4 regions of the Streptomyces sp. NPDC087844 genome follow, and region 2 is predicted to be linked to each of the others. Evidence: riboswitches for the same ligand, from Rfam matches in the RefSeq annotation. Region 2 holds a riboswitch; each other region holds the start of a gene.
What was found. A riboswitch is a leader RNA that binds a small molecule or an ion and turns the genes downstream of it on or off. The one in region 2 is predicted to bind cyclic di-AMP.

Region 1: linked by a shared signal. The riboswitch ahead of ACIOKD_RS03965 (transglycosylase family protein) and the one ahead of ACIOKD_RS04410 (NlpC/P60 family protein) in region 2 are both predicted to bind cyclic di-AMP.
Region 3: linked by a shared signal. The riboswitch ahead of ACIOKD_RS22735 (C40 family peptidase) and the one ahead of ACIOKD_RS04410 (NlpC/P60 family protein) in region 2 are both predicted to bind cyclic di-AMP.
Region 4: linked by a shared signal. The riboswitch ahead of ACIOKD_RS18545 (peptidoglycan DD-metalloendopeptidase family protein) and the one ahead of ACIOKD_RS04410 (NlpC/P60 family protein) in region 2 are both predicted to bind cyclic di-AMP.

Annotation. Positions count from the first base shown of each region.
Region 1 is NZ_JBIUVD010000002.1:65,026-72,353, forward strand. It holds gene ACIOKD_RS03955 (cytochrome P450) at 1-1,167, shown strand, start outside; gene ACIOKD_RS03960 (transglycosylase family protein) at 1,386-2,288, shown strand; cyclic di-AMP (ydaO/yuaA leader) riboswitch at 2,507-2,677, shown strand; gene ACIOKD_RS03965 (transglycosylase family protein) at 2,682-3,389, shown strand; gene eno (phosphopyruvate hydratase) at 3,796-5,082, shown strand; gene ACIOKD_RS03975 (septum formation initiator family protein) at 5,173-5,649, shown strand; gene ACIOKD_RS03980 (DUF501 domain-containing protein) at 5,679-6,197, shown strand; gene ACIOKD_RS03985 (exopolyphosphatase) at 6,319-7,260, shown strand.
Region 2 is NZ_JBIUVD010000002.1:171,284-178,611, forward strand. It holds gene ACIOKD_RS04395 (class I SAM-dependent methyltransferase) at 1-20, opposite strand, end outside; gene ACIOKD_RS04400 (NlpC/P60 family protein) at 170-1,228, opposite strand; gene ACIOKD_RS04405 (hypothetical protein) at 1,741-2,094, shown strand; gene ACIOKD_RS04410 (NlpC/P60 family protein) at 2,241-3,419, opposite strand; cyclic di-AMP (ydaO/yuaA leader) riboswitch at 3,426-3,598, opposite strand; gene pcrA (DNA helicase PcrA) at 4,186-6,792, shown strand; gene ACIOKD_RS04420 (M23 family metallopeptidase) at 6,884-7,328, opposite strand, start outside.
Region 3 is NZ_JBIUVD010000011.1:206,637-213,964, reverse strand. It holds gene ACIOKD_RS22745 (ATP-dependent Clp protease proteolytic subunit) at 20-736, shown strand; gene ACIOKD_RS22740 (hypothetical protein) at 744-1,052, shown strand; cyclic di-AMP (ydaO/yuaA leader) riboswitch at 1,424-1,610, shown strand; gene ACIOKD_RS22735 (C40 family peptidase) at 1,614-2,087, shown strand; gene ACIOKD_RS22730 (DUF6328 family protein) at 2,186-2,686, shown strand; gene ACIOKD_RS22725 (ATP-binding protein) at 2,825-3,268, opposite strand; gene ACIOKD_RS22720 (helix-turn-helix domain-containing protein) at 3,529-4,398, shown strand; gene ACIOKD_RS22715 (DUF397 domain-containing protein) at 4,408-4,644, shown strand; gene ACIOKD_RS22710 (8-amino-7-oxononanoate synthase) at 4,628-5,824, opposite strand; gene bioB (biotin synthase BioB) at 6,068-7,276, shown strand; gene ACIOKD_RS22700 (adenosylmethionine--8-amino-7-oxononanoate transaminase) at 7,269-7,328, shown strand, end outside.
Region 4 is NZ_JBIUVD010000008.1:216,513-223,840, reverse strand. It holds gene ACIOKD_RS18565 (MBL fold metallo-hydrolase) at 1-165, opposite strand, end outside; gene ACIOKD_RS18560 (Glu/Leu/Phe/Val dehydrogenase dimerization domain-containing protein) at 494-1,657, shown strand; gene ACIOKD_RS18555 (TetR family transcriptional regulator C-terminal domain-containing protein) at 1,826-2,446, shown strand; gene ACIOKD_RS18550 (SGNH/GDSL hydrolase family protein) at 2,547-3,332, opposite strand; gene ACIOKD_RS18545 (peptidoglycan DD-metalloendopeptidase family protein) at 3,729-4,682, opposite strand; cyclic di-AMP (ydaO/yuaA leader) riboswitch at 4,687-4,862, opposite strand; gene ACIOKD_RS18540 (alpha-galactosidase) at 5,147-7,255, opposite strand.

The DNA of each region.
Region 1 (7,328 bases), 110 kb from region 2:
CGGACGAAGCTGCCCAGCGGGGTGGAGGCGTGGCTCGTCACCCGTTACGCGGACGCCAAGCAGGCCCTCGCCGACGGCCGGCTCAGCAAGAACTCCGCCCACCACGACGAGCCCGCGCACGCGAAGGGCAAGACCGGCATTCCGGGCGAGCGCAAGGCCGAGCTGATGACCCACCTGCTCAACATCGACCCGCCGGACCACACCCGGCTGCGGCGGCTCGTCAGCAAGGCGTTCACACCCCGGCGGGTGGCCGAATTCGCCTCCCGGGTCCAGGAGCTGACGGACCAGCTGATCGACGGGTTCGCCGAGAGGGGGGAGGCGGACCTCATCCACGACTTCGCCTTCCCGCTCCCCATCTACGCCATCTGCGATCTCCTCGGCGTCCCGCGCGAGGACCAGGACGACTTCCGCGACTGGGCCGGGATGATGATCCGGCACGGAGGCGGGCCCAGGGGCGGTGTCGCCCGGTCGGTCAAGAAGATGCGCGGCTACCTCGCCGAGCTGATCCACCGCAAGCGCCAGGAACTCACGGACGTGGCCGCCCCGGGGGAGGACCTGATCTCCGCTCTCATCCGGGCCTCCGACCACGGCGAGCACCTCAGTGAGAACGAGGCCGCGGCGATGGCCTTCATCCTCCTGTTCGCCGGTTTCGAGACAACCGTGAACCTCATCGGGAACGGCACCTACGCCCTGCTCACCCACCCGGAGCAGCGGCGGCGGCTGCAGGACTCCCTCGCGGCCGGCCACACGGACCTGCTCGCGACCGGCGTGGAGGAACTGCTCCGTTACGACGGGCCCGTGGAGCTGGCCACCTGGCGGTTCGCCACCGAACCGCTCAGCGTCGGCGGTCAGGACATCGCCGCCGGTGACCCCGTACTCGTCGTGCTCGCGGCGGCCGACCGTGATCCCGGCCGGTTCGAGGACCCGGACACGCTCGACCTCTCCCGCAGTGACAACCAACACCTCGGTTACGGGCACGGAATCCACTACTGCCTCGGCGCGCCCCTCGCCCGGCTGGAGGGCCGGACCGCGCTGGCGACGCTGCTGACCCGCCTGCCCGACCTGCGACTCGCGGGAGATTCGGCGGATTTGAGGTGGCGTGGCGGGCTCATCATGCGTGGGTTGCGCACGCTTCCGGTGGAGTTCACCCCGGTCGCGAAGTCTTGACGGAAGTTCTGCGGCTGTAGCACCGAAGGCAACGGAAGGTGAGACTCCGTCAACTCTGTGATCTTCACGTTATCTGCGCTGCATCGACTTGTGACAAGAGTTCGAGTGCCACTACGTTCACCCATCAATGCGGCAGGTCCGCCCGTCGCAGCAGTCACGAGCACGGCTTTCCGCCGTGCCCCGTGCGTACTCCTTGCTGTCACGCGAAAGGCAACCGCATGCTCTCCGGGAACGGCCGCCATCGTCGCCCCCGCCAGGCCCCGGCGCTCCTCGTCGCCGCCGGCGTGGCCGGATCGGCCATCGCGATCCCCCTGCTCGGTGCGAGCGGCGCGAGTGCCGCCAGCGGCACGACCTGGGACGCGGTCGCCGAGTGTGAGAGCGGTGGCTCATGGAGCGCCGACACCGGCAACGGGCTCTACGGCGGCCTCCAGATGAACCAGGAGACCTGGGAGGAACACGGTGGCCTCGACTACGCGCCGAGCGCCGACCAGGCCAGCCGTTCGCAGCAGATAGCCGTCGCCGAGAAGATCCTCGCGGACCAGGGGACGAGCGCCTGGGTGACCTGTGGTCTCGTCGCCGGTCTGACGCAGGACTCCGACTCCGCCGACGTCGACACGGGCCTCGCCGAGGACTCTCCGAGCCCGTCGGCCGACGCGGACGCGACAAAGGGGAGCGACGGCGCGAAGTCCGACTCCTCGACGGACTCCGATGCGAAGTCCTCCGACGACTCCGCCTCGGAGTCACAGAGAACGGACAGCTCGTCCGCGGACACCAAGGCGAAGAGTGACGACTCGGACAAGTCGTCCCAGAATGACGACGCTTCGGCCGACGCGGCCGCGGACAACTCCGGCCGTCATCGGGGTGGCAGCGCCGAAGAGGTCGACATGGCCCCCCGCGCTGACGACTACGCCGGCCGGCACGCCTCGCGCATCGACAGCACCTCACGCGTCCTCGCCGACGAAGGCTCGTACGCGGTCCGTTCCGGGGACAGTCTCTCCAGCATCGCCGACTCCCTTGGTGTCGACGGCGGGTGGAGCGAGCTCTATGCCGCGAACAAGGACAGCATCGGCGCCGACCCGGACTTCATCATCCCCGGTCAGCGCATCACGGTCGACGGCTGAGCGGCATCGAGCAAGTAGTGATCAAGGCGCCGAATCGGGCGAAAACCAGCGGTAGTTCGCGCTGAATGTCCGATTTGGCGAATTGAGACATGGATCTCAACACCCCTGATCGTCTTTGAAATTCGGCGCGGCCCGTGTCTACGGTCGTGACCGCTCGCCATTGGTGAGCCCCGACGGTCGCACGCCGAATCCTGCCAACGGCCGTACGGGAACAGTCGTCGCGTAAAGCGCCGTAGGCAGGAGCGGGGGACCCAAGGTAAGTGCCGGAACCGGTCGTCGAGACCGGGTACGGCTTGGGGTTAAGCCGTGTGACAGCAGTGTCGCGCGGCCGGGCAACTCACTTGGCCCGAACCCGACAGCTCACCTCGCAGGCGTCGGTGAGGGGATCACTTCATGCTGCTTTCGAGCAAGGGCAAGCACCGTCGCCCGACACTTGCCAACCGGACTACCCGTCTCGCCACGCTGGCCGGTGTCACCACCGCCGCCGTCGCCGTCCCGCTGATGGGCGCCACGGGCGCCTCCGCCGCCACTGCCTCCGAGTGGGACACCGTCGCCCAGTGCGAGTCCGGCGGCAACTGGTCGATCAACACCGGGAACGGCTACTACGGCGGCCTGCAGTTCTCGTCCTCCACCTGGGCCGCGTACGGCGGCAGTTCGTACGCCTCCACCGCCGACCAGGCGTCCAAGTCCCAGCAGATAGCCGTCGCCGAGAAGGTCCTCGCGAGCCAGGGCAAGGGTGCCTGGCCGAGCTGCGGCGTGGGCCTGTCCGGCGCCTCGACCGGTGGCTCCACCGCCCCCTCGGGCTCCGACAGCTCCAACCAGGGCACCTCGCAGCCGCAGCAGCAGAACTCGCAGTCCTCCGAGGAGCGCGCCTCGCGTTCCCAGGACCGTCCGGCCGCGAAGAAGACCGTCGAGACCCCGACCGGCAAGAAGGTCGAGAAGGGCGACGGCGAGTACAAGGTCGTCAAGGGCGACACCCTCAGCGGGATCGCCGACAAGAAGAACGTCAAGGGCGGCTGGGCGAAGCTGTACAAGCTGAACGACGACATCGTCGACGACGCCGACTTCATCTTCCCGGGCCAGCAGCTGCACCTCAGCTGAACCCCGGCTGACGGTGGCGCCGGATGTCCGGTCGAGGCACTGGCCGCTCGGCCTCGACCGGAAGTCCGGCCCACATCCGAATCGCCGCTGAACCACAGCGCTCTCACATCCGTGTCCTTCATAGTGGAGGCCTCGTGAGGGCCACCCCCGTCCCCCACGGGCTCCCCGCTCCGGTGCGTGTTCCCCCGTACGCACCGGGGCGGGGCTTTTCTGTGAGTGCCTCCGCCCCTGCCTCCGCCCGCGTCTTTGTTCCGTTCGGAAACAATTTCCTCTCGGTTCTGTCCAGGAGGCGGTCGAGGGCTGGCCGATCCCCGGCAGCCGGTTAGGCTCATCCCGCGGGGCCACCACGGCCTGCGCGCAACCGGGCCTCCGGCCCGGCACAGCTTGTGTCACATCCCAGAAGGAGATGCTCGTGCCGTCCATCGACGTCGTCGTAGCCCGGGAAATCCTGGACTCCCGAGGCAACCCCACGGTCGAGGTCGAGGTCGGCCTCGACGACGGCAGCACGGGTCGTGCCGCCGTTCCGTCCGGCGCCTCCACCGGTGCCTTCGAAGCAGTCGAGCTCCGTGACGGAGACCCCAACCGCTACCTCGGCAAGGGTGTCGAGAAGGCCGTCCTCGCCGTCATCGAGCAGATCGGCCCGGAGCTCGTCGGCTACGACGCCACCGAGCAGCGCCTCATCGACCAGGCGATGATCGACCTGGACGCCACCGACAACAAGGCCTCGCTCGGCGCCAACGCCATCCTCGGCGTCTCCCTCGCCGTCGCGCACGCCGCCTCCGAGGCCAGCGACCTGCCGCTCTTCCGCTACCTGGGCGGACCGAACGCGCACCTGCTGCCCGTCCCGATGATGAACATCCTCAACGGTGGGTCGCACGCCGACTCGAACGTCGACATCCAGGAGTTCATGATCGCCCCGATCGGCGCGGAGTCCTTCTCCGAGGCCGTGCGCTGGGGTGCCGAGGTCTACCACACCCTCAAGAAGGTGCTGAAGACCAAGGGCCTGTCCACCGGCCTCGGCGACGAGGGCGGCTTCGCCCCGAACCTCGGCTCCAACCGCGAGGCCCTCGACCTCATCGTCGAAGCCATCAAGGAAGCCGGCTACACCCCCGGCGAGCAGGTCGCCCTCGCGCTGGACGTCGCCGCGTCCGAGTTCTACAAGGACGGCAAGTACGAGTTCGAGGGCAAGTCCCGCTCGGCCGCCGAGATGACCGAGTACTACGAGGAGCTCGTCGCCGCGTACCCGCTGGTCTCCATCGAGGACCCGCTGTACGAGGACGACTGGGCCGGCTGGAACGTCATCACCGAGAAGCTGGGCTCCAAGGTCCAGATCGTCGGCGACGACCTCTTCGTCACCAACCCCGAGCGCCTCGCCCGCGGCATCGAGGAGGGCTCCGCCAACGCCCTGCTGGTCAAGGTCAACCAGATCGGTTCGCTGACCGAGACCCTGGACGCCGTCGAGATGGCCCAGCGCAACGGCTTCAAGTGCATGATGTCCCACCGCTCCGGCGAGACCGAGGACGTCACCATCGCCGACCTCGCGGTCGCCGTGAACTGCGGCCAGATCAAGACCGGCGCCCCGGCCCGCTCGGACCGCGTCGCCAAGTACAACCAGCTGCTGCGCATCGAGGAGATCCTCGACGACGCCGCGGTGTACGCGGGCCGTTCGGCCTTCCCCCGCTTCAAGGGCTGACGCCCTCGTAGGCAGCGTCGTACGTACGTCCCCGTACCCGGTCCCGTACCGTGTGCGGGGACGTACGTACGTATCGGGGAGGCGGGACAGATGGCTGTGAAGGACCGTGACCGGTTCTCCACCGCGACCAGGCTGCGGGCGCTCGGCGAGCAGACCGCCGCCCGGGTCTACCGCTCCCAGACCAAACGCCAGGCGCGCCGCTCCCGGCTGACCGGCCGCGCGGCGCTTCTCGCCCTCGTCCTCTGCTCGCTCGTCGTGGCCCTCGCCTATCCCATAAGGCAGTACGTCTCCCAGCGTGCCGAGGTCGCCGAGCTGCAGCGTGAGCGCGAGCAGGCCCGCGAGCGCGTCGAGGAGCTGCGCGACCTGAAGGCGCGCTGGCAGGACGACGCGTACGCCGAGCAGCGCATTCGGGAACGGCTGCACTACGTGATGCCGGGCGAGACCGGCTTCATCGTGGTCGACCCCGACGCGGCGAAGAAGACGCGCACGGACCGGACGGCCGCCGACCGGGCCTGGTACGCCAACGTCTGGGACGGCGTCGACAAGGCCGACGCCTCCGACCAGTGAACTGAACCAGAAGGACACAGAGCCAAGGCATGGAAACGCCCCCGCCGCCCACCGCGCGCACCGAGCCCACCGACGCCGACGTCGAGGCCTTCAAGCAGCAGCTCGGGCGGCCGCCGCGCGGGCTGCGCGCGATCGCGCACCGCTGTCCGTGCGGACAGCCGGACGTCGTCGAGACGGCCCCCCGGCTTCCCGACGGGACGCCGTTCCCGACGACGTACTACCTGACGTGCCCGCGCGCGGCCTCCGCCATCGGCACGCTGGAGGCGAACGGCGTCATGAAGGAGATGACGGACCGTCTCGCCACGGACCCCGAGCTGGCCGAGGCGTACCGGGCCGCGCACGAGGACTACATCGCGCGCCGTGACTCCATCGACGTGCTCGAAGGGTTTCCCAGCGCGGGCGGGATGCCGGACCGGGTGAAGTGCCTGCACGTACTGGTCGCGCACTCGCTGGCCGCGGGGCCGGGGGTGAACCCCCTGGGCGACGAGGCGATCGCGATGCTGCCGGAGTGGTGGCGCAAGGGGGCGTGCGTCCTGCCTACGGCGTGAGCGACCGGGGGTACGCGGCCGACTGCGCGATCTTTGTAAGGGGCGCGGGGAACTGCGCAACGGGGGTTCGGGGGCGGAGCCCCCGAGCGGGACGAACGACTGGTTACAGGAGATCACCATCATGACTCGCGTCGCCGCCGTCGACTGCGGTACCAACTCCATCCGTCTGCTCGTCGCGGACGCGAACCCCGAGACCGGCGAACTCGTCGACCTCGACCGCCGCATGACGATCGTCCGCCTCGGACAGGGCGTCGACCGCACGGGCCGCCTCGCCCCCGAGGCCCTGGAGCGCACCTTCGCGGCCTGCCGGGAGTACGCCGAGGTCATCAAGGAGCACGGCGCCGAACGTCTGCGCTTCGTGGCCACCTCCGCCTCCCGCGACGCCGAGAACCGGGACGATTTCGTCCGCGGTGTCCTCGACATCCTGGGTGTGGAGCCCGAGGTCATCTCCGGCGACCAGGAGGCCGAGTTCTCGTTCACGGGCGCCACGAAGGAGCTGACGGGCCGTGACGACCTGGCCAAGCCCTACCTCGTGGTGGACATCGGCGGCGGCTCCACGGAGTTCGTCGTGGGCGACGACCACGTGCGGGGCGCCCGCTCGGTGGACATCGGCTGCGTACGGATGACGGAACGGCACCTCGTCCGGGACGACGTGGTCACCGACCCGCCGACCGAGGAGCAGGTCCGGGCGATCCGCGCCGACATCGAGGCGGCCCTCGACCTCGCCGAGGAGTCCGTGCCCCTGCGAGAGGCCCGCACGCTGGTCGGGCTCGCCGGCTCCGTCACCACCGTCGCGGCGATCGCCCTGGAGCTCGCGGAGTACGACTCCGAGGCCATCCACCACTCCAGGGTCTCCGTGGACCGGGTCCGTGAGATCACCGAGCGGCTGCTCGCCGCCACGCATGCCGACCGGGCGGCGATCCCCTCGATGCATCCGGGGCGCGTCGACGTCATCGGCGCCGGCGCCCTCGTACTCCTCGCGATCATGGAGAGGACCGGCGCGCGGGAGGTCGTCGTGAGCGAGCACGACATCCTCGACGGCATCGCGTGGTCCGTGGCCTGACCCGGGCCCGGTCCGCAGCCCTTCCCGGGCCCCTCTTGGCACGCGTCAGTGGCCTCCGCTGAGCACGT
Region 2 (7,328 bases):
GTGTCGGCAGGCGTGGTCATGAGCGTGAGCCTCGTCCGGGGACGGCCCCGTGGACAGGTCCAATGAGGAAGCCGTATGGGGGACCAAATGAGGAGGGCCGCAACCCCCCTCGCGTCACTTGCGCGCCTCCCCGCGCGACTCACGTGCCCCTCACACACCACTACACCACTCACGCCACCCGCGTCGCCCCCGCGAACGGCATCTCGTCGATAGGCGCGACCCGCACGGGAGCCGACGGGTTGGGTGCGTGGACCATCTGCCCGTTGCCCACGTACAGCCCTACATGAGAGATGCCCGAGTAGAAGAACACCAGGTCACCGGGTTGGAGTTCGGATCGGGAGACGCGTTGGCCCGCGTTGATCTGCGCGTATGTCGTCCGGGGCAGCGAGATGCCCGCCGAGCGGTACGCGGCCTGCATCAGACCCGAGCAGTCGAAGGCGTCGGGACCGGTGGCACCCCACACGTAGGGGCTGCCGAGCTTTCCGTAAGCGTACGAAACCGCGTCCGACGCCCGGGAGTTGGGGGCGGTCGTAGAGGGGGAGCCGAGGGCGCGGGGAACCTGTCCGGAACGTGAGGCGCGTGCGGTGTCCGGGTCGTCCGCGCCAATGCGGACGCGGTCCGCGTCCGGCAGCCGGGACAGCAGTTGGCGTGCCTCGCCGAGCTTGCCAGTGACTGTCTTCTTGTGGCGTTTGAGGTCCGCCTGTCGTGCTGTGAGCGAGGTGAGTTCGATGTGTGCGGCACCGCGCAACTGCTCGATGTCGCGCAGTTGTGTGCGTACGCGGGAGACCGCCGAGGCCTGCCTGCTGCCGGCCCGCTCGGCGAACGCCGCCCCGTCCAGATACTGATCGGGGTCCGAGGAGAGCATCAGTCCCAGCGCGGGATCGATGCCGCCGTCCCGGTACTGGGCGGTCGCCAGCGAACCGAGTGCGTCCCGTTCGTCGTTGAGCCGGTCCGTCTTGCGCGCCGCCTCGTCCTGCAGCGTGCCGAGTCGGCCGGCCGCCTTCGTGGACTTCTCCTTCGCGCCGTTGTACTTCTCGGTGGCGACCTCCGCCTCCTGGTACAGCTTGTCGACCTTCGCCTTCACCTGGGCCGGCGTCAGCTCGGGTGCGGCGACCCCCGTCCCGTCGAACCCGGTCGCGCTCGCCACCCCCGCGAGGGCGATGGTGAAGGCGGTGCGGGCCGTACCGCCGCCGAGTGAGCGCTGTCTGGGCTTGCGGTGTGCTGCCACGTGCGATCCACGTTCCTTCCGTACGGCCGCCGGGGCATTGAGACGTCCACGGCGGCGGCCCTCAAGGGCTGGTTGCACGTCCGGCGGCAGCCCGCACAGGGGGAGCGGGCCGCCGCCGGACTTCTTGGCGGTGGTACCGACTGCCGCCCTGGCCCGGGCGGTTGTGGTGGGGAGCCGGTCACCTGGGGAAGGACGCTAAACCTCACGATGCGCCGGTGGTAACGGCATGTACGGAAGTGGTGGCACTCGGCCACGAGCTGACCGGGTGCGACCGTGATCCGGGCCCGGTGCCACCGACTTGGCGCGGTGGGGTGACCGATGTTCACGTTGTGGGGGAGCGGCACGCGCGACGGTGCTATGGACTCCGCCCGGGGCCTGCCAGGAGCCTGAGGTGCGGGCCGACGCGGGCCGACGCGGGCCGACGCGGGCCGACGCGGGGCGACGCGCGGCGACGCGAGCCGGTGCGGGCCGGTGCGAGGCGGCATGCGGGCGTCCGGTTAGGGTCCGGGCTCATGGACGTACTCATTCATGTCTTCGTCGCCCTGCACATCATCGGCATCGCCTCCCTGCTGGGCGGCTTCCTCACCCAGCTGAAGGCCATGGGCGGCGGCACGGCCCGCTTCACCCCCGCCATGCTCCACGGCGCGCTGACCATGCTGGTCACCGGCGCGGTCCTGGTCGGCCTCAACCAGGCCGACGACCAGACCGTCAACAACATCAAGATCGGCGTGAAGCTGGCGCTACTGGTCGTGATCCTCGGCCTCGTCTACGTGAAACGCGACGACGAGAAGGTGGAGAAGGGCCTGTTCGCCCTGGTGGGCGGGCTGACCACGGTGAACGTCTTCATCGCGGTGCTCTGGACCTGAGCGACCGACCCGGAATCCGACCCGGAATCCGACCCGGAACACGGACGGGGTACGCGGACGGGGTACGCGGACGGGGTACGCGGACGGGGTACGCGGACGGGGTACGGCACACACGTGCCGTACCCCGTCCGGATGCGGGTGGGCCCCTAGCCCGGCCGTACCACGCTGTGGACCGGCATGTAGTAGATCGACTCCTCGCGGACGTAGGCACCCGGCTTCGGGGCGTGGATCATCATGCCGTCGCCGATGTAGATGCCGACGTGGCTGATGTCGTCGTAGAAGAAGACCAGGTCGCCGGGCTGGGCGTTGTCCACGGAGACGGTCGTGCCGGTCTCGACCTGGTCCCATGTGGTGCGCGGGAGGGTCACTCCGGCGGCCTTCCAGGCGGCCTGGGTCAGACCGGAGCAGTCGTACGAACCAGGACCGCTGGCGCCCCAGACGTACGGCTTGCCGATCTGGGCGCGGGCGAAGGCGAGCGCCTTGGCCGCCTTGGTGGAGGAGGCGGAGTCCGATCCCGGCACGCTCCCGGTGCCGGTGCCGGTGCCGGTGCCGGTGCCCGCGCCCGTTCCGGCGGCGGCCCCGGTGCCCTGCGTCGCCGCCTCCTGGCGCCGGCGCTCCGCGTCGGCTGCCTGCTGCCGCGCCAGCTCGTCCGCCTTGCGCCGGGCCTTTTCCTGCTTCTCCCGCTCGATCGCGGCGAGGCGGACCTTGTCCTCGGCGGTCAGCTTCGAGAGGAGCTCGCGCGCCTCGGCGAGCTTTCGCTGAACGTCCGCCTTGGACGTCTTCAGCGTGCTCTGCGTCGTGGTGAGCGTCTCCAGACCCTCGGAGGCCTCCTGCCGCCTCTTCGACGTGGTGGCCCGCTGGGTGACGTACTCGTCGACGGCCTGCTGCTGGCGGGCGGTCAGCCGGTTCATCAGCTGGGTCTGGTCGAAGTAGTCCTGCGGGTTGTCCGCGAGGAGGAGAGAGGCCGTGTCGGGGGCGGACGCTCCCGTGCGGTACTGCGCCGCGGCGAACGTCCCCAGCGCCTCGCGCGCGGTGTTGAGCTTCTCCGTACGCTGCGCCACGTCGTCGAGGAGCGTGGCGACGCGCTTGCGTTGCTTGGTGGTCTTCTCCTTGGCCGCGTTGTACTTCTCGGTGGCCGTGCCAGCCTGCTGGTAGAGGTCGTCGATCTTCTTCTGGACTTCCTCCGTGCTGGGCGTGGGCTCCGCGGCAGGCGAGGCGTCCGCCGTCTGGGAGAGCAGGGCCACCGAGGTCAGGGCCGCGGTGGCGAGGGCCGGCGTCCGTACGCCCAAGGGGCTGGGGGGCCGCGACTTGCGGTGTGGCGCCACGAGGGCGTCTCCTTCCGTCATCCGCCTACCGAGTTAGCTGTCGGGTTCGGGCGAATGCTTCGGAAGGTTTGCCCTACGGTCCTTGTCCCGCGAGGGAGTCGGACCGATTCACCCCAGGATCGGTTGGGTCCCCGGTTCCGGAGGCCGCGAGGGCATGCCGGATTCGGCGGAGCCCGCTCGGCCCGGCGTTGTTCGCCGGTGCGGGTCGAGCGGTCTACGCGAAAGTTAGCCAATACGTGTGGCACCTGTGAAGTTTGATGTGCGATATGCCCGATACATTTTCGTGACCTGGGCCACGGATGCCGTCCGCTGACGTCAATTGGTCGTGATCTGCTCCGAGTTGTCCCTGAGGGGCGCGGGAGCGCGGTGGCCGGGTCGCGGAGCGGCGCCCGCGCCGACGGGCCGGTTCCGGCCGCCTCGGTCATTACCTCAGGCAGGTGGTGTGCCGGTGCGCCCTGTCTCCGCACGGCTATACGGAAATCATCCATACGCGGTTCGGGTGCGGGGCGAAGTGGCGCCCTGCAGCGGTAGCGCCGGGCGCGACACGACACGGCGCGGCGCGACACAGCACGACAGGGCGCGACACGACACGGCACGACGGGGCGCGACGGGGCACGGCGCGGCACGCCAAGACACCGTCATGGTCGCCGTGTGTAGTGACGCACTCATTACGGGTGAGGGTCCCCCTCGGCCGCCCGGCCCGGATTCCGCCGAGTTTCCGGGGTGGCGGCCGGGTGTCAGTGGGGGCGCCTAGACTCGGAGAGCGATGAGCAGCCTCTTTGATGACAGCTTCCTGGCGGACCTCAAGCCCTCCCGGGCCCACGAGGAAGAGCCCCCGCCGCCGCCCGAGGACGAGGCGCCGGACCACGGTCCGGACGACCTGTTCGGCGGGCGCTTCGACGTGCCCGCGAGCCGATGGGGGTCCCCCCGGTCGAGCGGGGTCGAGACCGGGGGAGGCTATTACCGCGACGGCGCCCCTCGGCCGCTCATGGACCCGGCCACGCTCCTGGACGGGCTGAACGAGAACCAGCGCGCCGCGGTGGTCCACCATGGCTCACCCCTGCTCATCGTGGCCGGCGCCGGTTCCGGCAAGACCCGTGTGCTCACCCACCGCATCGCCCACCTGCTGGGCGAGCGCAAGGTGCACCCCGGCCAGATCCTCGCGATCACCTTCACGAACAAGGCCGCGGGCGAGATGAAGGAGCGCGTCGAGCAGCTCGTGGGCCCGCGGGCCCACGCGATGTGGGTCATGACCTTCCACAGCGCCTGCGTGCGGATCCTGCGCAGGGAGAGCAAGAAGCTCGGCTTCACGTCGTCCTTCTCGATCTACGACGCCGCCGACAGCATGCGGCTCATGGCCCTGGTCTGCCGTGACCTGGATCTCGATCCCAAGCGCTTCCCGCCGAAGTCCTTCAGCGCCAAGATCTCGAACCTGAAGAACGAGCTGATCGACGAGGAGGACTTCGCCGCCCAGGCCTCCGACGGCTTCGAGAAGACCGCCGCCCAGGCCTACGCGATGTACCAGTCGCGGCTGCGCGAGGCGAACGCGCTGGACTTCGACGACCTGATCATGACGACGGTCAACCTCCTCCGCGCCTTCCCCGACGTCGCCGAGCACTACCGCCGCCGCTTCCGGCATGTCCTCGTGGACGAGTACCAGGACACGAACCACGCGCAGTACTCCCTCGTCCGGGAGCTCGTCGGCAGCGCCACGGACCCCGTCGCGCACCCTGAGGACGTACCGCCGGGGGAGGGCGACCTCCCGCCGGCCGAGCTGTGCGTCGTCGGTGACGCGGACCAGTCGATCTACGCCTTCCGCGGCGCGACCATCCGTAACATCCTCCAGTTCGAGGAGGACTACCCGAACGCGACGACGATCATGCTGGAGCAGAACTACCGCTCCACGCAGACGATCCTGACCGCCGCCAACGCGGTCATCGAGCGCAACGAATCGCGCCGCCCGAAGAACCTGTGGACGAACGCGGGCGCGGGCGCGCGCATCACGGGCTATGTCGCCGACACCGAGCACGACGAGGCGCAGTTCGTCGCCGAAGAGATAGACCGTCTCACCGACGCGGGCGACGCGAAGGCCGGCGACGTCGCCGTCTTCTACCGTACGAACGCCCAGTCCCGTGTCTTCGAAGAGATCTTCATCCGGGTCGGCCTGCCCTACAAGGTCGTCGGCGGCGTCCGCTTCTACGAGCGCAAAGAGGTTCGGGACGTCCTCGCGTACCTGCGGGTGCTCGCGAACCCCGAGGACTCCGTACCGCTGCGCCGCATCCTGAACGTGCCCAAGCGCGGCATCGGCGACCGCGCCGAGGCGATGATCGACGCGCTCTCCCAGCGCGAGAAGATCAGCTTCCCGCAGGCGCTGCGCCGCGTCGACGAGGCGTACGGCATGGCGGCCCGCTCGACGAACGCCGTCAAGCGGTTCAACACGCTGATGGAGGACCTCCGGACGATCGTCGAGTCCGGCGCGGGCCCGGCGACCGTCGTGGAGGCGATCCTCGAACGCACCGGCTATCTCGCCGAGTTGCAGGCCTCCACCGATCCCCAGGACGAGACCCGCATCGAGAACCTGCAGGAACTCGCCTCCGTGGCCCTGGAGTTCGAGCAGGAGGCGGCCGGCGGCGAGGATGCGGGCGCGGGCGCGAACGAGGGCGAAGGTGAGGGCGAAGGTGAGGCGGAGGGTGAGGCCGAGGGCGGTACGCCGACCGGGCTCGCAGCCTTCCTGGAGCGGGTGGCCCTGGTCGCCGACTCCGACCAGATCCCCGACGAGGACGAGGACGGCTCCGGGGTCATCACCCTCATGACCCTGCACACCGCCAAGGGCCTCGAATTCCCTGTCGTCTTCCTGACCGGCATGGAGGACGGCGTGTTTCCGCACATGCGCGCCCTCGGCCAGACCAAGGAGCTGGAGGAGGAGCGGCGCCTCGCGTACGTCGGCATCACCCGCGCGCGCGAGCGGCTCTACCTGACGCGCGCGTCGATGCGCAGCGCGTGGGGACAGCCCTCGTACAACCCGCCGTCCCGCTTCCTGGAGGAGATCCCGGAGGCGCATCTGGACTGGAAGCGCACGGGTTCGATGGGGGCGGTGGCCTCCGGTCCGGTCGGCGGTGTGGCGGCCTCTCTGTCCTCCTCCCGCTCGCGCTCGGCGGCGTCGGGCGCGTCCGGCTTCGCGACGCGGCGCGGTTCCTCGGAGAAGCCGGTGGTGTCGCTGGCGGTCGGAGACCGGGTCACACACGACCAGTTCGGCCTCGGCACGGTGGTCGGAGTGAAGGGCATGGGGGCGAACTCGGAGGCGACGGTCGACTTCGGCGGAGAGAAGCCGAAGCGCCTGCTGCTGCGGTACGCGCCGGTGGAGAAGCTGTAGGCAGCGGGACCGGACGGGATGTGCGGGCGGGGCTGCCGACCGGGCGGCCTCCGCCGGTCCGAGGTCCACTCCGAGGGGGCGCTCGCAGGCCCTAGGTGGGGTCGATGCCGTGGCTGCGCAGCCACGGGAGCGGGTCGATCGCCGAACCGCCGCCGGGTCGCACCTCGAAGTGGAGGTGCGGGCCGGTGGAGTTGCCGGAGTTGCCGGAGTACGCGATCGGGTCGCCGGCCTTCACGACCGTCCCCGAGGCGACCTTGTACGTGGAGAGATGGCAGTACCAGGTCTCCGTGCCGTCCTTGGCCGTCACGATGATCATGTTCCCGTAGGCGCTGTTCCACTGCGTACGGACGGTTCCGTCCGTCGCGGCCATCACCGTCGTACCGTACGAGACCGGAAAGTCGATACCGGTGTGCACGGACATCCAGTTGATACCGGCCTGACCGTAGTAGGCGCTGAGCCCGTGCCTCGCGACCGGCAGCGCGAACTTCGGACGCAGCCGCTCCTTACGGGCCGCATCGGCCGCCGCCTTCTGCTTC
Region 3 (7,328 bases), on a different contig from region 2:
CCCAGAGGAGGCGTGTGTCGTGACCCGCTCAACAACCCGACCGCCAGCTCAGCCGCCAGCTCGGCCGTCCGCCCGCCACGTCCTGCCCGAGTTCACCGAGCGCACCAGTTCGGGGACGCGGACCATGGATCCGTACTCCAAGCTCCTCGAAGAACGGATCGTCTTTCTCGGGACGCCGATCGACGACACGTCCGCGAACGACGTGATGGCGCAGTTCATGCACCTTGAGTACCAGGCACCCGACCGGACCATCTCGCTCTACATCAACTCCCCAGGCGGCTCCTTCAGCGCGATGGCGGCCGTCTACGACACGATGCGGTTCGTCAGCTGCGAGGTGGAGACCATCTGCCTGGGCCAGGCCGCGTCGGCCGCCGCGGTGCTGCTGGCGGCGGGCACACCGGGCAAGCGGTACGCGCTGCCGGGCGCCCGCGTTCTGCTCCATCAGCCGTTCCTGTCCGAGCCGGTTCAGGGACAGGCGTCCGACCTCGCCATCCAGGCGGACGAACTGCTGCGCACCCGCGCCCGCCTGGAGGAGATGCTCGCCCGGCACACGGGGCATAGCCGGGAGCGGATCGGCGCGGACATCGAGCGGGACAAGATCCTCGACGCCCACCAGGCGCTGGAGTACGGGCTGATCGACCGGATCGTCCCCAGCCGCAAGACTGCCCTCGGCGCGTCCGACACACCCGGCCCGTCCGGCACATCCGGCCCGTCCGACGCACCCGGCGCGGGGTGATCCGCCGATGCTCCCACCCGAGTTGCCCCCGCTGCCGGCTCTGACGCGGGCCGAAGCCGAGCTGATCGACCGGTATCTGGAGGTGGTCGACCTCCTCGGCCGGATCAACCCGGCACACTCCGGGGACACCTACCGCGGACTGCGCGCGGCCCAGGCACTGGTCGGCAGGGCCACCGCGCTGCGCGACGCCCTGACCCTGATGCACCAGCGGGGCGAACACGAGCTGCACGCGGCAACCCTGGCGCGGGCCCTGCGCGTCCTCGACGGTGAGCGCAGGGCGAGCCGGGTCGCCCTGCCGCCCAGCTCCGACACCTGACACCGACACCGACACCTGACAAACACCACACCCCTCGGTCCGGCCTCACGCGCGCACTTGACGAAGCGTCCGCACCGGAGTTGAAACGCACCAGACGGCGTACCCCCGGTCGGCGTAGTCGCAACTGCTCCCCCAGGCCCCGGCGAGTTGCGCAACGCACGTACGTCCGAGGCGGAATCAACTGTTCCAGTGCTGGTGCGAGGGTCCTTGAGGCTCTCGACACCCACCCGCAGAAAGGGCTGTCCACCCGAACGGGTGAGTGGTGAGTAAGACCACAAATCGCCGATTCCGCTCGGCTTTTGGGACATCAGTGCGTCAAGATCCCTGCGACGACAAGCCCCCGCCACAAGCGGCGGGGCGGTCCGGGCGGACGCCGAGTCCTGCCGCTGCCCGGATGACCGGTCGACAGAAGTGCATCGGCAGGAGTGGAGGACCCAGGCACGACGGGCCGCCGGAGAGATCCGAGTGGCCCTTGGGGTGAAGCCGCAGCTGCGGCCGGGCAACTTCGCCAGCCCGAATCCGACAGGTCATCCTTCACAGGCGGCTGACGAAGGGTTGCGCATGACTGCGCTCAATCGTGTCCCGTCGCTGTTCAGCAGGGCCGGTACCGCATCGGTCCTCACCATCGCCGCCGTAGGCGGCGGCATAGTGGCCCCTGGCTTCGCGTCCGATGCGGAAGCGGCCACTCCCGCGACGAAGGCACTCAAGGTGGCGGCCTCCAAGAAGGGCGCCCCGTACAAGTACGGGGCCGTGGGGCCCAAGCGCTTCGACTGCTCCGGCCTCACGCTCTACTCGTTCAAGAAGGCGGGCAAGAAGCTGCCCCGCACGGCTGCGGCCCAGTACAACAAGACGAACCACGTCTCCTCCTCGAAGCGCAAGCAGGGGGACCTGGTCTTCTTCCACTCGGGCCGGAACGTCTACCACGTGGGCATCTACGCCGGGAAGGGACGGATCTGGCACTCGCCGAAGACCGGGGATGTGGTGAAGCTCCAGAAGATCTGGACGAAGAGCGTCTGGTACGGCCGGGTCAGGTGATCCACCCACGGGGCGGCCGTGGCGATCTCCACGGCCGCCCCGTGAGGGACCCGGGCATGACGCGTGATTTCGGCGGCTGAATGGTTACTCGTTCACTTATGGCCGATCCGCACCACCACGAGGGGCGCAACGAGACCCGTCTTGAGCGCGCCGACCGGAACTTTCTCGAACTCCTCCAGGAGCTGCGGGTCACCCAGACGGGCGTTCAGATCCTCTTCGCCTTCCTGCTCACCCTCGCCTTCACCCCGCGGTTCCCGTCCCTCGACACCGTGCAGCGCACCACGTACGTCGTCACCCTGCTGCTCTCGGTCCTGGCGGCGGCACTCTTCACGGCCCCCGCCGCCCTGCACCGGCGGCTGTTCCAGCGGGGCGCCAAGCCGCTGGTGGTCAATGCCTCGTCCCGGCTCGCGCAGGCCGGCCTGGCCGTGCTCGCGCTCGCTCTCACCGGTTCCGTGCTGCTCGTCGTGGACGTGGCGGTGGACCGGACCGAGGGGATCGTGGCCGGGGCGACCACTCTGCTCCTCTGCGTCGGTCTGTGGGAGGTCCTGCCATACCTGCTGAAACGGGCCGTCGACAAGACCTCGGACGATGAGGGCTAGCGCTCCGCTGAATGTCTGAAATCTTGTGAATGTCTGAAATCTTGTCGGCGGGCGTGTCGTGGCTGGTCGCGCTTACGCGGCGGAGCCGCATGTCGATACTGCCCCGCGCCCCTTGAGGGCGCCGTCACGGGCCGTCGGTCAGTCGGCCGAGACCGGCTCCACCGGTACCGTCCAGGGCAGCGTGACCGACACGGTCTTTCCGCCTTCCCTGGTGGACCGGACCGAAAGCTTGCCACCGGACTCCGCGGTCAGCCAGCGGATGATCACCATGCCCCGGCCGTTGTCCTGCTGGACGGCCGCGGGCAGCCGTTTCGGGAAGCGCGGGTGGCTGTCGGTCACGCCGATGCGCAGCTGTTCGTCACGGTCGAGTTCGATGTCCACCGTGAAGGTGGGTGACAGTCCGAAGGTGTGCTGTACCGCGTTCGTGGCGAGTTCGGAGACGATGAGCCGGACCGTGTCGGCGGTCTCCGAGTCGGAAGGCAGTCCCCATGTGGCCAGGACGTCGGTGACATACGTACGGGCGGCGGAGACCGAGGCGGGATCGCTCGGCAGAGTGACGGATGCTTCCTGGTGGTCTGCCATGCGACGTCGTCCCTTTCCCACGGGACCGGGGCCCGACCGAAGCGGATGACTTCGAGACGGTCCCGGCCTGGTGCTTGCGCCAGCGTGCCACTACCTCGGCGTTCGTGGTGCCGATCCACCAAGATATGCATATATCTGTCGCTCGAAGCGGTGAACTCTGCGACCGTCGACCGTATTTGGGCGGTCAGCCGGTTTGTCCTCTACCGTCGGCGTGACGCCGGGCGCCATAGCGCTTGCGCGACGGTCGGAAGGAGACGGCCATGCAGTACGGCCCCGCGGTGCGCCGACGTAAGCTCGGCGCCGAACTGCGTGCCCTGCGCGCCCGCGCGGGCCTCACGAGCGGTGAGGCGGCCCGCCTCGTGGGCTGGCATCAGTCCAAGGTGAGCCGGATCGAGACCGGCCGCAGCGGGGTCAAGCCCGCGGACGTGCGGCGGCTCCTGGACGCGTACGACGTCCGGGACCCGGAGCTGCACGAGTTACTCGTCGTGCTGGCCGGCTCGGACGACGACGGCCGGCACCACTGGTGGCACGCCTATCGGGGCCTCCTGCCTGCGACGTACAGCGATTTCATCAGTCTGGAGTCGCAGGCGGGTGCCATGCGCACGCTGGAGAACTCCGTGGTCCCCGGCCTCCTCCAGACGCCGGAGTACGCCCGCGAGGTGACGCGGGCCGCGGTGGGCGGGGCGCACGACGGCAGGGTGGACGCGCTGGTGGAGGTACTGGTGAAGGTGCGCCTCGCGCGCCAGGACGTACTGCGTTCGAACACACCGCTCCGCCTGAGTGCCGTTCTCGACGAGGCGGTGCTGCGGCGGACCGTCGGCGGACCAGAGGTGATGGCACGGCAGTTGGAGCGGCTGCGGGAGGCCGCGCACCTCCCTCACGTGCGGATTCAGGTTCTTCCCTTCGGAGTCGGGGCTCACGTCGGAGTCACCGGGCCCTTTGTTATTTTTTCGTTTACGAACAGATCTGATCTGGATGTGGTTGTTCTCGACCACTTGACGAGTAGCCTTTATCTCGAACGGAGAGAAGACCTCCAGTCGTACGAGGAGGCCTTCAACTCCCTTCAGGGCCTCGCCCTTTCGCCCGGGGACACGTTGGACTTCATCGCCGGTGTAGCTGACGGCGCATAAGGAGGCACCATGCCCGCCACGCCTCGGTACGTACCTTTCAGCAACCGTCCCAGCGCTCATCTGCACGGTGTGCGGTGGCAGCGCAGCAGCCGCAGCACGGGAATGAACAACTGCGTCGAGACGGCCCGGCCGGACTTCGGCCCGTGGGCCGGACTGCTCGCGGTGCGCGACTCCAAGAACGCGTCGGGGCCCGCCCTCCTCTTCGCCCCCGCGGCCTGGGAAGGCTTTGTCAGCGCGCTTCGATGATCACGCCGACGGCCCGGTCGAGCTGTCCGTCGGTGAGATCCGCGCGGGCCGTGAGCCGCAGCCGTGAGATGCCGTCCGGGACCGACGGGGGACGGAAGCAGCCGACGGCCAGACCCGCCGCACGGCACTCCGCGGCCCAGCGCAGCGCCTGCTCCGGGGAGGGGGCGCGCACGGAGACGACCGCGGCGTCGGGCCGTACGGCTTCGAGCCCCTCGGCCGTCAGGCGCTCGTACAGCGTGGTGGCCACTGCACGCGCGCGTGCGGCCCGTTCCGGTTCCCGGCGCAGCAGACGCAGGGCCGCCAGGGCGGCGCCCGCCGCCGCGGGGGCCAGACCCGTGTCGAAGATGAAGGTGCGGGCCGCGTTCACCAGATGGTCGATGACGTGGGCCGGTCCCAGGACGGCACCGCCCTGGCTGCCGAGCGACTTCGACAGGGTGACGGTGGTGACGACGTCGGGCGCGCCCGCGAGTCCCGCCGCCCACGCGGCGCCCCGCCCCCCGTCGCCGATGACACCGAGACCGTGCGCGTCGTCCAGCACCAGCGCCGCGCCGGACCTGCCGGACTCACCAAGCGCACCGGACTCACCGGACGCACCGGACTCACCGGATTCGCCCGCTTCCCGGCAGGCCGCGGCCAGTGCCGTCAGCGGGGCCGCGTCGCCGTCCACCGAGAAGACCGTGTCGGAGACGACGATCGCGGGCCCGGTCCGCGTGTCCAGCGCCTTGCGGACGGCGTCGGGATCGGCGTGGGCGACGACCTGCGTGGTGCCCCGCGCGAGCCGGCAGCCGTCGATCAGCGAGGCGTGATTGCCCGCGTCGGAGACGATGAGCGAGCCGTGCGGCGCCAGCGCGGTGACGGCGGCGAGATTGGCCGCGTACCCGGAGGAGAAGACGAGGGCGGACTCGAAGCCGCAGAACTCGGCCAGTTCGCGTTCGAGTTCCGCGTGCAGTTCCGTGGAGCCGCTGACGAGCCGGGAGCCGGTGGCGCCGCCTCCCCAGGTCCTGGCTGCCCGCGCGGCGGCCTCCGTGACCTCGGGGTGCCGGGCGAGGCCCAGATAGTCGTTCCCGGCGAGGTCGAGGAGCGCGGAGTCGGCGGGGCGCGGGCGCAGGGTACGGACGAGTCCGGCCCGGGTGCGCGCCCGTGCCTGCTCGTCGATCCACTCGAACGGCGATCGGGCCATATGTCCTCCGGCCATGAGGTGGGGGTGGGTGCGGGTGTCCCATGGGGCCCCGACACACGACTTTCCGCCCGGCCGTCCCCACTGTCCTGTGCAGACCCTGCACAGCCGCCTTTTGTAGGCAACGCACAGACCCTAGCCGGACCACCAGCCACCCATGGTGTGGCAATGCCCACACGTCGACCGCTCTCTGTTGTCTGGTTCCTCCTTGGCCCGGCGCGGTCGGATAGGCCAGGATCGGACCTCATGGACCTGCTGAACACGCTGCTGGACAAGGGGCTTCGGCGCGAGCTGCCGACCCGCGACGAGGCACTGGCCGTGCTGGCCACCTCCGACGACGAACTCCTCGATGTGGTGGCCGCGGCCGGCAAGGTACGCCGCCATTGGTTCGGCCGACGGGTGAAACTCAACTACCTCGTCAACCTCAAATCGGGCCTGTGCCCCGAGGACTGCTCCTACTGCTCGCAGCGGCTCGGTTCGAAGGCCGAGATCCTCAAGTACACCTGGCTGAAGCCCGACCAGGCATCCCAGGCCGCGGCGGCCGGGCTGGCGGGCGGCGCCAAGCGGGTGTGTCTGGTGGCGAGCGGACGCGGTCCCACCGACCGTGACGTCGACCGGGTCTCGGACACCATCAAGGCGATCAAGGACCGACACGAGGGCGTCGAGGTGTGCGCGTGCCTCGGGCTCCTCTCGGACGGCCAGGCCGAGCGGCTGCGCGACGCGGGGGCGGACGCCTACAACCACAACCTCAACACGTCGGAGGGGACGTACGGGGACATCACCACCACCCACACGTACGCCGACCGCGTGGACACGGTCCAGAAGGCGCACGCGGCGGGTCTGTCCGCCTGCTCCGGTCTGATCGCGGGCATGGGCGAGAGCGACGAGGACCTCGTCGACGTCGTCCACGCGCTGCGGGCGCTCGACCCGGACTCGGTCCCGGTCAACTTCCTGATCCCCTTCGAGGGCACCCCGCTCGCCAAGGAGTGGAACCTCACCCCGCAGCGGTGTCTGCGCATCCTCGCGATGGTCCGGTTCGTCTGCCCGGACGTCGAGGTGCGTATCGCGGGCGGCCGTGAGGTCCATCTCCGTACGATGCAGCCCCTCGCCCTGCATCTCGCCAACTCGATCTTCCTCGGCGACTACCTCACCAGTGAGGGCCAGGCGGGCCAGGCCGACCTGGACATGATCGCGGACGCCGGTTTCGAGGTGGAGGGCACGGGCGAGGTGACGCTCCCGGAGCACCGGGCCACCGCGCATGCCGGATGCGGCTCGCACACGGACGCGGACGCGGGGTGCGGCTCGCACGAGGGCGCCGGCCGCGGTCCCTGTGGCTCGGGCGGCACGGAGCGGGCCCCGGGACAACAGGCCCCGGAACCGGTCTCCGCGGCGCGTACGGACCTGGTCTCGGTACGCCGCCGGGGCGCCGGAACGGATCTCGCGCCCAATGCCTGATCTGCCCGCGCCCGGCGTGGGCATGGCTGCCGATCAGGTCCGTGAGCTGCTC
Region 4 (7,328 bases), on a different contig from region 2:
CATGGCGCCGTCCGGACGAGGGGCACCCTCGGGATTGCGGAACACGCCGTCCGCGTAGTTCGGAGATCTGCGGATGCGCTGCATGCGCTCACCACTCGGATCCACGCCGAACGCGGCGGGGCGCAGAGCACGGAGCCCGGAACTCAGGGAACGGGAGCCGGTCACGGCACCTCCAGTGGGTCGGTCTGAATATCCATTATGGTCGCCGCCTCTGACAGCGCCGGGTCGGGCGCGTGACAGGGCGGTGTCCGTGCCGGGCACGGACAGGATCACCCCGTACCCCACCACTCACACCGAAGATCCGTTCAGCACGTCGACAGACACGATTGACAGATGTGCCCGGCACTTTCGAAACTGACCGATCATTCAGTAGCGAAGGTGCAGGACCGGCACCGGGACGCTGTGTGCGCCCGGCTTCCAGCCGGTCAAACGTTCCGAAGCCGATCCCTGTTCCCGAGGAGCCCCTGTGAACGACCCGGACAGCACCCCCCTGATGTCGCTCACCTGGACCGACCACGTCACGGGCCGTCAGGGGCACCTGGTCGTGGACCGCCTGGTACGCGGTGTCTCCAGCGGCGGGCTGCGGATGCGGGAGGGGTGCACGCAGGCCGAGGTCGCGGGCCTGGCCCGGGGAATGACCATGAAGGAGGCGCTGCACTACAACCCGGAGGGCCGTTACATCCCGCTGGGCGGCGCCAAGGGAGGCATCGACTGCGATCCCCGGGATCCGGAGGCGTACGGCCTGCTGGTGCGTTATCTGCGTGCCATGCGCCCGTACATCGAGAACCACTGGGCCACCGGCGAGGACCTCGGCCTCACCCAGGATCTCGTCGACCGCGCCGCGACGGAGGCGGGCCTGGTGTCGTCGATCCAGGCGGTGTACCCCCTGCTCGACGACGAGGAGGCGGCCCGCCGGCGGCTGGCGGACGCGTTCGCGGTCGAGGTGGACGGCATCGGCCTGGACGAGCTGGTCGGCGGCTGCGGGGTGGCCGAGTCGGTGCTGGCGGCACTGGACCGGGCCGGGGTGGCGTACGCGGGTACACGGGTCGCCGTACAGGGCCTGGGCACCATGGGCGGGGCCACGGCCCGGTTCCTCACGCGCGCGGGGCTGCGTGTCGTGGCGGTCGCCGACGTGAAGGGCACGATCGCCAACGCCGAGGGGCTGGACATCGACGCGCTGCTCGCCGCACGCGACACGTACGGCACGGTCGACCGCTCGGCCCTGCGCCCCGCCGACCGTGAACTGCCCGGTGACGCCTGGCTGTCCGCGGGGGCCGAGGTACTGGTTCCGGCCGCGGTCTCGTACGCCGTCGACATCGTCAACCAGGAGCGGATCACGGCCCGTTGGATCGTCGAGGCGGCCAACATGCCCGTCCTGCCGGAGGCGGAGGAACTGCTCGCCGCGCGCGGAGTCACCGTCCTGCCAGACGTCGTGGTCAACTCCGGGACCAACGCCTGGTGGTGGTGGACGCTGTTCGGTGACATCGGGGCCGACGCGGAGGAGGCGTTCGCGTACACGCGCCGCTCGATGCGCGCCCTGATCGAGCAGACGCTCGCACGCGCGGAGACCGATGGCTCGACACCACGGGCGGCCGCGCACGCCATCGTCGCGGAACGCCTGCCGGAGATCGCGAACCGGTTCGGCCGGTACCGCTGAAGACCCCACCGCGCCGGGGCCAGACCGACACCGATGCCGACACCGACGCCGACGCCCTCACGGCCGGGTCCGTGAAGGCCCCGCGAGGCCCGCACCATGATGGTGCGCACGCGGCCGGTAACCGCCCTTCCGGACGCATCGCCCCCGGCCACGCCATAGGGTTGCCCGGTGGCGAGAGTGCGGTTGGGTGTGGCGGAGCGGCGGCAGGAACTGCTGCGGGCCGCCATCGGGCAGATCGAGGAGCGCGGTGTGTCCGCGGTGCGGATCGCCGATGTGGCGAACGCGCTCGGGGTCAGCAACGCCCTCGTGCTCTATCACTTCTCCACGAAGGAGAAACTGGTCGCCGCCGCGTTCACGTACGCGGCCGCGGACGACCTCGCCCATCTGCGCAAGCTCCTCGGCCGCCGGACGACGGCCCTGCGACGACTGCGGGCCGCCGTGCGCTGGTACGCGCCGACCGGGCAGGCCAAGGGCTGGCGCCTGTGGATCGAGGGCTGGGCGGTGGCACTGCGCGAGCCGGCGCTGCGGGACGTCACCCGTGACCTGGACCGGCAGTGGAAGGCCGCGCTCACCGAGGTCATCGCCGAGGGTGTGGCGGCGGGCGAGTTCCGGTGCCCGGACCCGACGGCCACGGCACTGCGCCTCACCGCCCTGCTGGACGGGCTGGCCGTGCAGATGACGGCGTATCCCGGCGCGGTCTCACGCGCCCGCACCCAGCAGTGGGTGGACGAGGCGCTGGCCCGGGAACTGGGGCTCGACCACGTCGAGCCCCAGGCTCCGAATGCCTGAGGCAACCATCCCTCAGGCATTCAGGCATTCAGGCATTCAGGCACGCAGACATGCAGGCGTTCAGGTACGCAGGCGTTCAGGTACGCAAGCGTTCAAACACTCAGGCCACGGCCTCTATCCACGACTTGATGTCGTTCAAAGACAGGCTCCCCTTCGCCTCCACGCGGTCGCCCGAGGACTCCCCGCGCAGCCGCCGGCCGATCCACGGCACCAGGTACTCGCGTGCCCAGTGGATGTTGTCCCGCCGCATCTCCAGCGTGCCGCGCGGCGGCAGCACGGGCCAGGGCTGGTCCGGGTCCGCGGGCACCTCAAGGCCGAGGACCTGGCCGGCGCGCAGGGCCACCCGGGTGTGCCCCTCGGCCGACAGATGGAGCCGGTCGCCGTCCCAGGCCCGCCGGTCCTGGATGGTCTTGAGGGACCACAGGTCGAGCACCGGACAGTTGTACCGGTCCGCGATGGCCCGCAGATGCAGGTTGTACGTGGCGATCTTGCCGCGCATGTGCCGGAGCACGGGTACGCCGCGGGTGTCGAACCCGGTGGTCACGAGGACCGTGCCGACGGCCGACGTGAGGTCGGCGACGGCACGCTCGTATCGCTCCGCGACCTCGTCGGGATCGGTGCCCGGCCGGATGATGTCGTTGCCGCCCGCGCAGAAGGAGACCAGGTCCGGCGCGAGCTCCCTGGCCCGCCGCAACTGGTGCTCGACGATCTGGTCGAGCAGCTTCCCGCGAACCGCGAGGTTGGTGTAATCGAAGTCGCCCTCGGGCCGCCGGTCCGCGAGCAGTACCGCGAACCGGTCGGCCCAGCCGACGAACGCCCCGTCCGGACCAGGGTCGCCGACGCCCTCGGTGAAGCTGTCCCCCACCGCCACGTACGACCCGATCACTGATCTGTTGTCGTCTTTCGAATCGTCTGCCACGTCGGCCCATGATTCACCTTGAGGTGTGACCTACGCGACCGTAGGACGGGGTTGACGCCCGGTGAGATAAGCCACTCGTCAAGTGTTGGTCAATCCCGGAATAAGGGACGCGTTCGGTGGCGCTGCCGCAGCTCCCGGCGCCGCGGGGTGTGGCGAGGAGGTCGTCGGGGGAGCGGGACATGCCGAAGGCCGGACCCCGGGGATCACAGGGTCCGGCCTTCGGAGACGAGCCGGGCGGTCGGCACCGATCGACGCGAATCGACGTCGGCGACGTCGGCCGACACCAGCAGGCGTCGGCCGACACCAGCAGGCGTCGGCAGGCGTCAGCAGGCGTCAGCAGGCGTCAGCAGGCGTCGGCCGGCGTCAGATGGAGACGCCCTTGGCGCGCAGGTACGCCAGCGGGTCCACGTCCGAGCCGTAGTCCGGGGTGGTGCGGATCTCGAAGTGCAGGTGCGGTCCGGTGACGTTGCCCGTGGCACCCGAGAGGCCGACCTGCTGTCCGCCGGTCACGGTCTGACCGGCCGAGACGGAGAGGGAGGACAGGTGCGCGTACTGGGCGTAGTGGCCGTCGGCGAGCTGGATGACGACCTGGTTGCCGTACGCGCCGCCCCATCCCGCGGAGACGACCGTGCCCGCACCGACGGACTTGAGCGCGGTACCGGTGGGAACCACGAAGTCGACACCGGTGTGGTACCCGCTGGACCACATGCTGCCCGACATCTTGTACGCGGTGCCGATGGAAGCCCCCGAGACCGGCAGCGAGAAGCCGGTGGCCGTCGAGGTGTCCGCGGCCTTGGACGCCGTGGTCGTCTTCTTGGCCGCGGGCTTGTCGGCGGACTTGTCGGCGGACTTGCCGGACGACTTGGGGGCGGTGGAGTCGGAACTCGAAGCCGCCGCCTTGCCGCCGATGGCGAGCTTCAGGCCCGGGTGGATGAGAGACGGATCGCCGCCGATGGACGTGCGGTTGTCCGAGTACAGCTTCTTCCAGCCGCCACTGACGTCCTGCGTGTCGGCGATCTTCGACAGGGAGTCGCCCGAACGCACGGCGTACGTCCTGGTCGCGGCCTTCTTCGCCTCGGCCTTCGCCTCGGCCTGCTTCTCCGCGGTCGGTGCGGCAGCGGCGGACTCGACGCTCGCGACATTCGCGACATTCGCGGCGCTCGACACGGAATCGGCGGCGGTCTGCGGAGTCGCGGCGTGCGCTCCGGCGGCACCGAGCAGCGGGAGGGCGAGTGCTGCGCCCCCCGTTCCGGCCACGGCTATGGATCGGGTGAAACGCTGGGACTTGGGACGGCGGTGCTTACCCTTCGCGGGCATGACGAATTCCTCTCCGGCGCCTGCGAGGTGAGCTGTCGGGTGCGAGCTGGAGATGCCCGGCCGTGCTTTCGCACGACTTAACCCCAAGCCGTTCCGGAGACCGGAACAGGCGTACTACCTGTGGGTCCCCCGCTCCTGCCACATACGGGTGAGTGTGCGGATTCCGGGCGGCGGCAGGATTGGGCGTCCGTCCGGATTGGAGGCGAACGTAAGCGACATGAAGAGGCCGGAACAAGCTTGAGGGTTTCCTGTGTGCCCCGTTTTCTTGATCCTCGACCGAAATACCGGTCACCCTGCGTGAATACGGGCTGTCCCTGGTTTGTTGAACCCCTGAAAACAAAGCGGACTTACGTGAGCATGGCGACAGCGGAACGTCACGGGTATGACGCTGCTCACCAAGGACCGCCCCAGGAGCCTTCACTCCGGCGCGAGTTGGAATGAAGGCTCCATTACGGACACATCAGTCACACGCGACGCAGGCGGATAACTGCCGCATCGAGGTCCCCACGCAACCCCGTCCGCAACCCGTGGTGCAACAGCACCGCACCTCGGTGGACTTCGCCCGTTTCGAGACATTTGTACGATGCCGACGGGTCGAGGCCCCGCAGCCTCACCGGCGCGGCCGGTTCTCCGTAATGCTGGGCCTGGAGCCAGGCGAGGACGACGGCGTCACCGTCACGGACGTACTGGACGGCGCTCAGTCCGCCCTGCGGCGCCCGCAGCCGATGAAGCTCACCGCCCTGCACGACGGGCCTGATCTCCTTGTAGAGCTCCACCCAGGTCCGCGCCTCGGCCAGCTCCTCCTCGGTCCAGCGGGTGAGGTCGCCGCCGACGCCGAGCACCCCGGCCATCGCGCTCACGAACCGGAAGCGCAGCGAGCTGACGCGTCCGTTGAGCTGCGTGTTCGGGCTGTCGGTGACCCAGGCGGCCATGGCCCGCGCGGGGTGCACCTGACTGAAGCCGTGCTGGATGGCGAGCCGGTCCAGCGGGTCCGTGTTGTCCGAGGTCCACACCTGGTCCGTACGCGCCATGATCCCGAGGTCGATCCGGCCGCCGCCGCCCGAGCAGGACTCGAAGGCTACGCCCGGGTGGGCCGCCCGCAGCCGGTCCAACAGCTTGTACAGGGCGTGCACATGATCCACCCACAACCGTTGCGGGTACGCCTCGCCGGGCCACCCCGCGTCCGTGAAGCAGCGGTTGAAGTCCCACTTCACGTAGTCGATCGGCGCACTGGCCAGGAGCGCGTCGAGCTGCTCCCACAGGTATTCCTGGACGTCCTCGCGGGCGAGGTTCAGGACGAGCTGATTGCGCAGTTCCGTCCGCTTCCGTCCCGGCTGGAACTGCGCCCAGTCCGGGTGCGCGCGGTACAGGTCGCTGTCGGGGTTGACCATCTCGGGCTCGACCCAGATGCCGAACTGCATCCCCAGCCCGTGCACGTAGTCGCTGAGGGGCCGGAGGCCGCCGGGGAAGCGGTCCCGGTTGACCGTCCAGTCGCCGAGGCCGGCCCGGTCGCTGGTGCGTGCCCCGAACCAGCCGTCGTCGACCACGAACAGCTCGACACCCGCGTCGGCGGCCCGGCGGGCGAGGGCCCGCTGCTGCTCCTCGGAGATGTCGAACTCCGTGGCCTCCCAGGAGTTGTAGAGCACGGGCCGGTCCTGGTCCGCGTCCGGGATCACGTGCGCGCGCTGGTACGCGTGCCAGGCGCGGCTCGCCCCGCCGAAGCCGCCGTCGCTCCACAGCCCCGCGAAGACGGGAGTGACGAAGGTCTCCCCGGGCTCCAGCCGCAGCAGACCCGAGTCGTCGTATCCGGCCCCGCCGGTGATCTGCACGCGCGCGTCGGGCAGTTGGGCCACCGCGATCCGCCAGGTCCCCGACCAGGCGAGGGCGCAGCCGTAGACCTCGCCCAGCTCCTCGGTCGCCGTGCCGTCCGCGTCCAGGGCGACCCACGGCAGATGCTGGTGCCCGGTGTGCCCGCGTCGGCTGCCGATGATCTTCTCGCCGTAGGTGAGTTCGGAGCGCACGAGCCGGGACTCGGCCGCCCAGCGTCCGTGCAGCTGGGACAGCCGCCACCCGTCGTGCCGCGGCAGCGTCCAGGTCGCGGAGTCGGCGCGCAGCACCTCCAGGGCGGGCCCTTCGTTGGCGAGGGTCACCCATCGCTCGACGACGTCGGTGCCCGCCCGCATCCGGTAGTGCAGCGTGACGCCGAGCCCGGAGTCGGAGAACCTCAGCCGCAACTCGTCACCGGCGGCCTCGGCGGCCCCCTCCCCGTCGGCGGTCTCGTACCCCTCGAAGCGCCATTCGGTGCCGCGCCTCTCCGGCGTGCGCACGGAGAGCGCGGGCCGTACGAAGCGGGGGCCGCCCTCGACCGGGTACTCCTCATGGCCGTCGAGGGTGGCCTCGAACGCCCAGTACTCGGGACCCGGGCCCGCGGCGAGCGCCTCGGCGTCGGCGAGCGCGATCCTCGGGCCCCAGTGCAGATGAAGCAGCTCGTCCTCGTCACCGAGCCGCAGGCCGTAGCTGCTCGTGGGTCCCGAAAGAAGCCACGTACGGCCGTCTGCGCCGATCTCTACCATCAAGCCCTCACATATTCGAACAGGCACGCTCAAGCCCCAACATCATCAGGGCCGACCTGCCTTTCGGGCAACG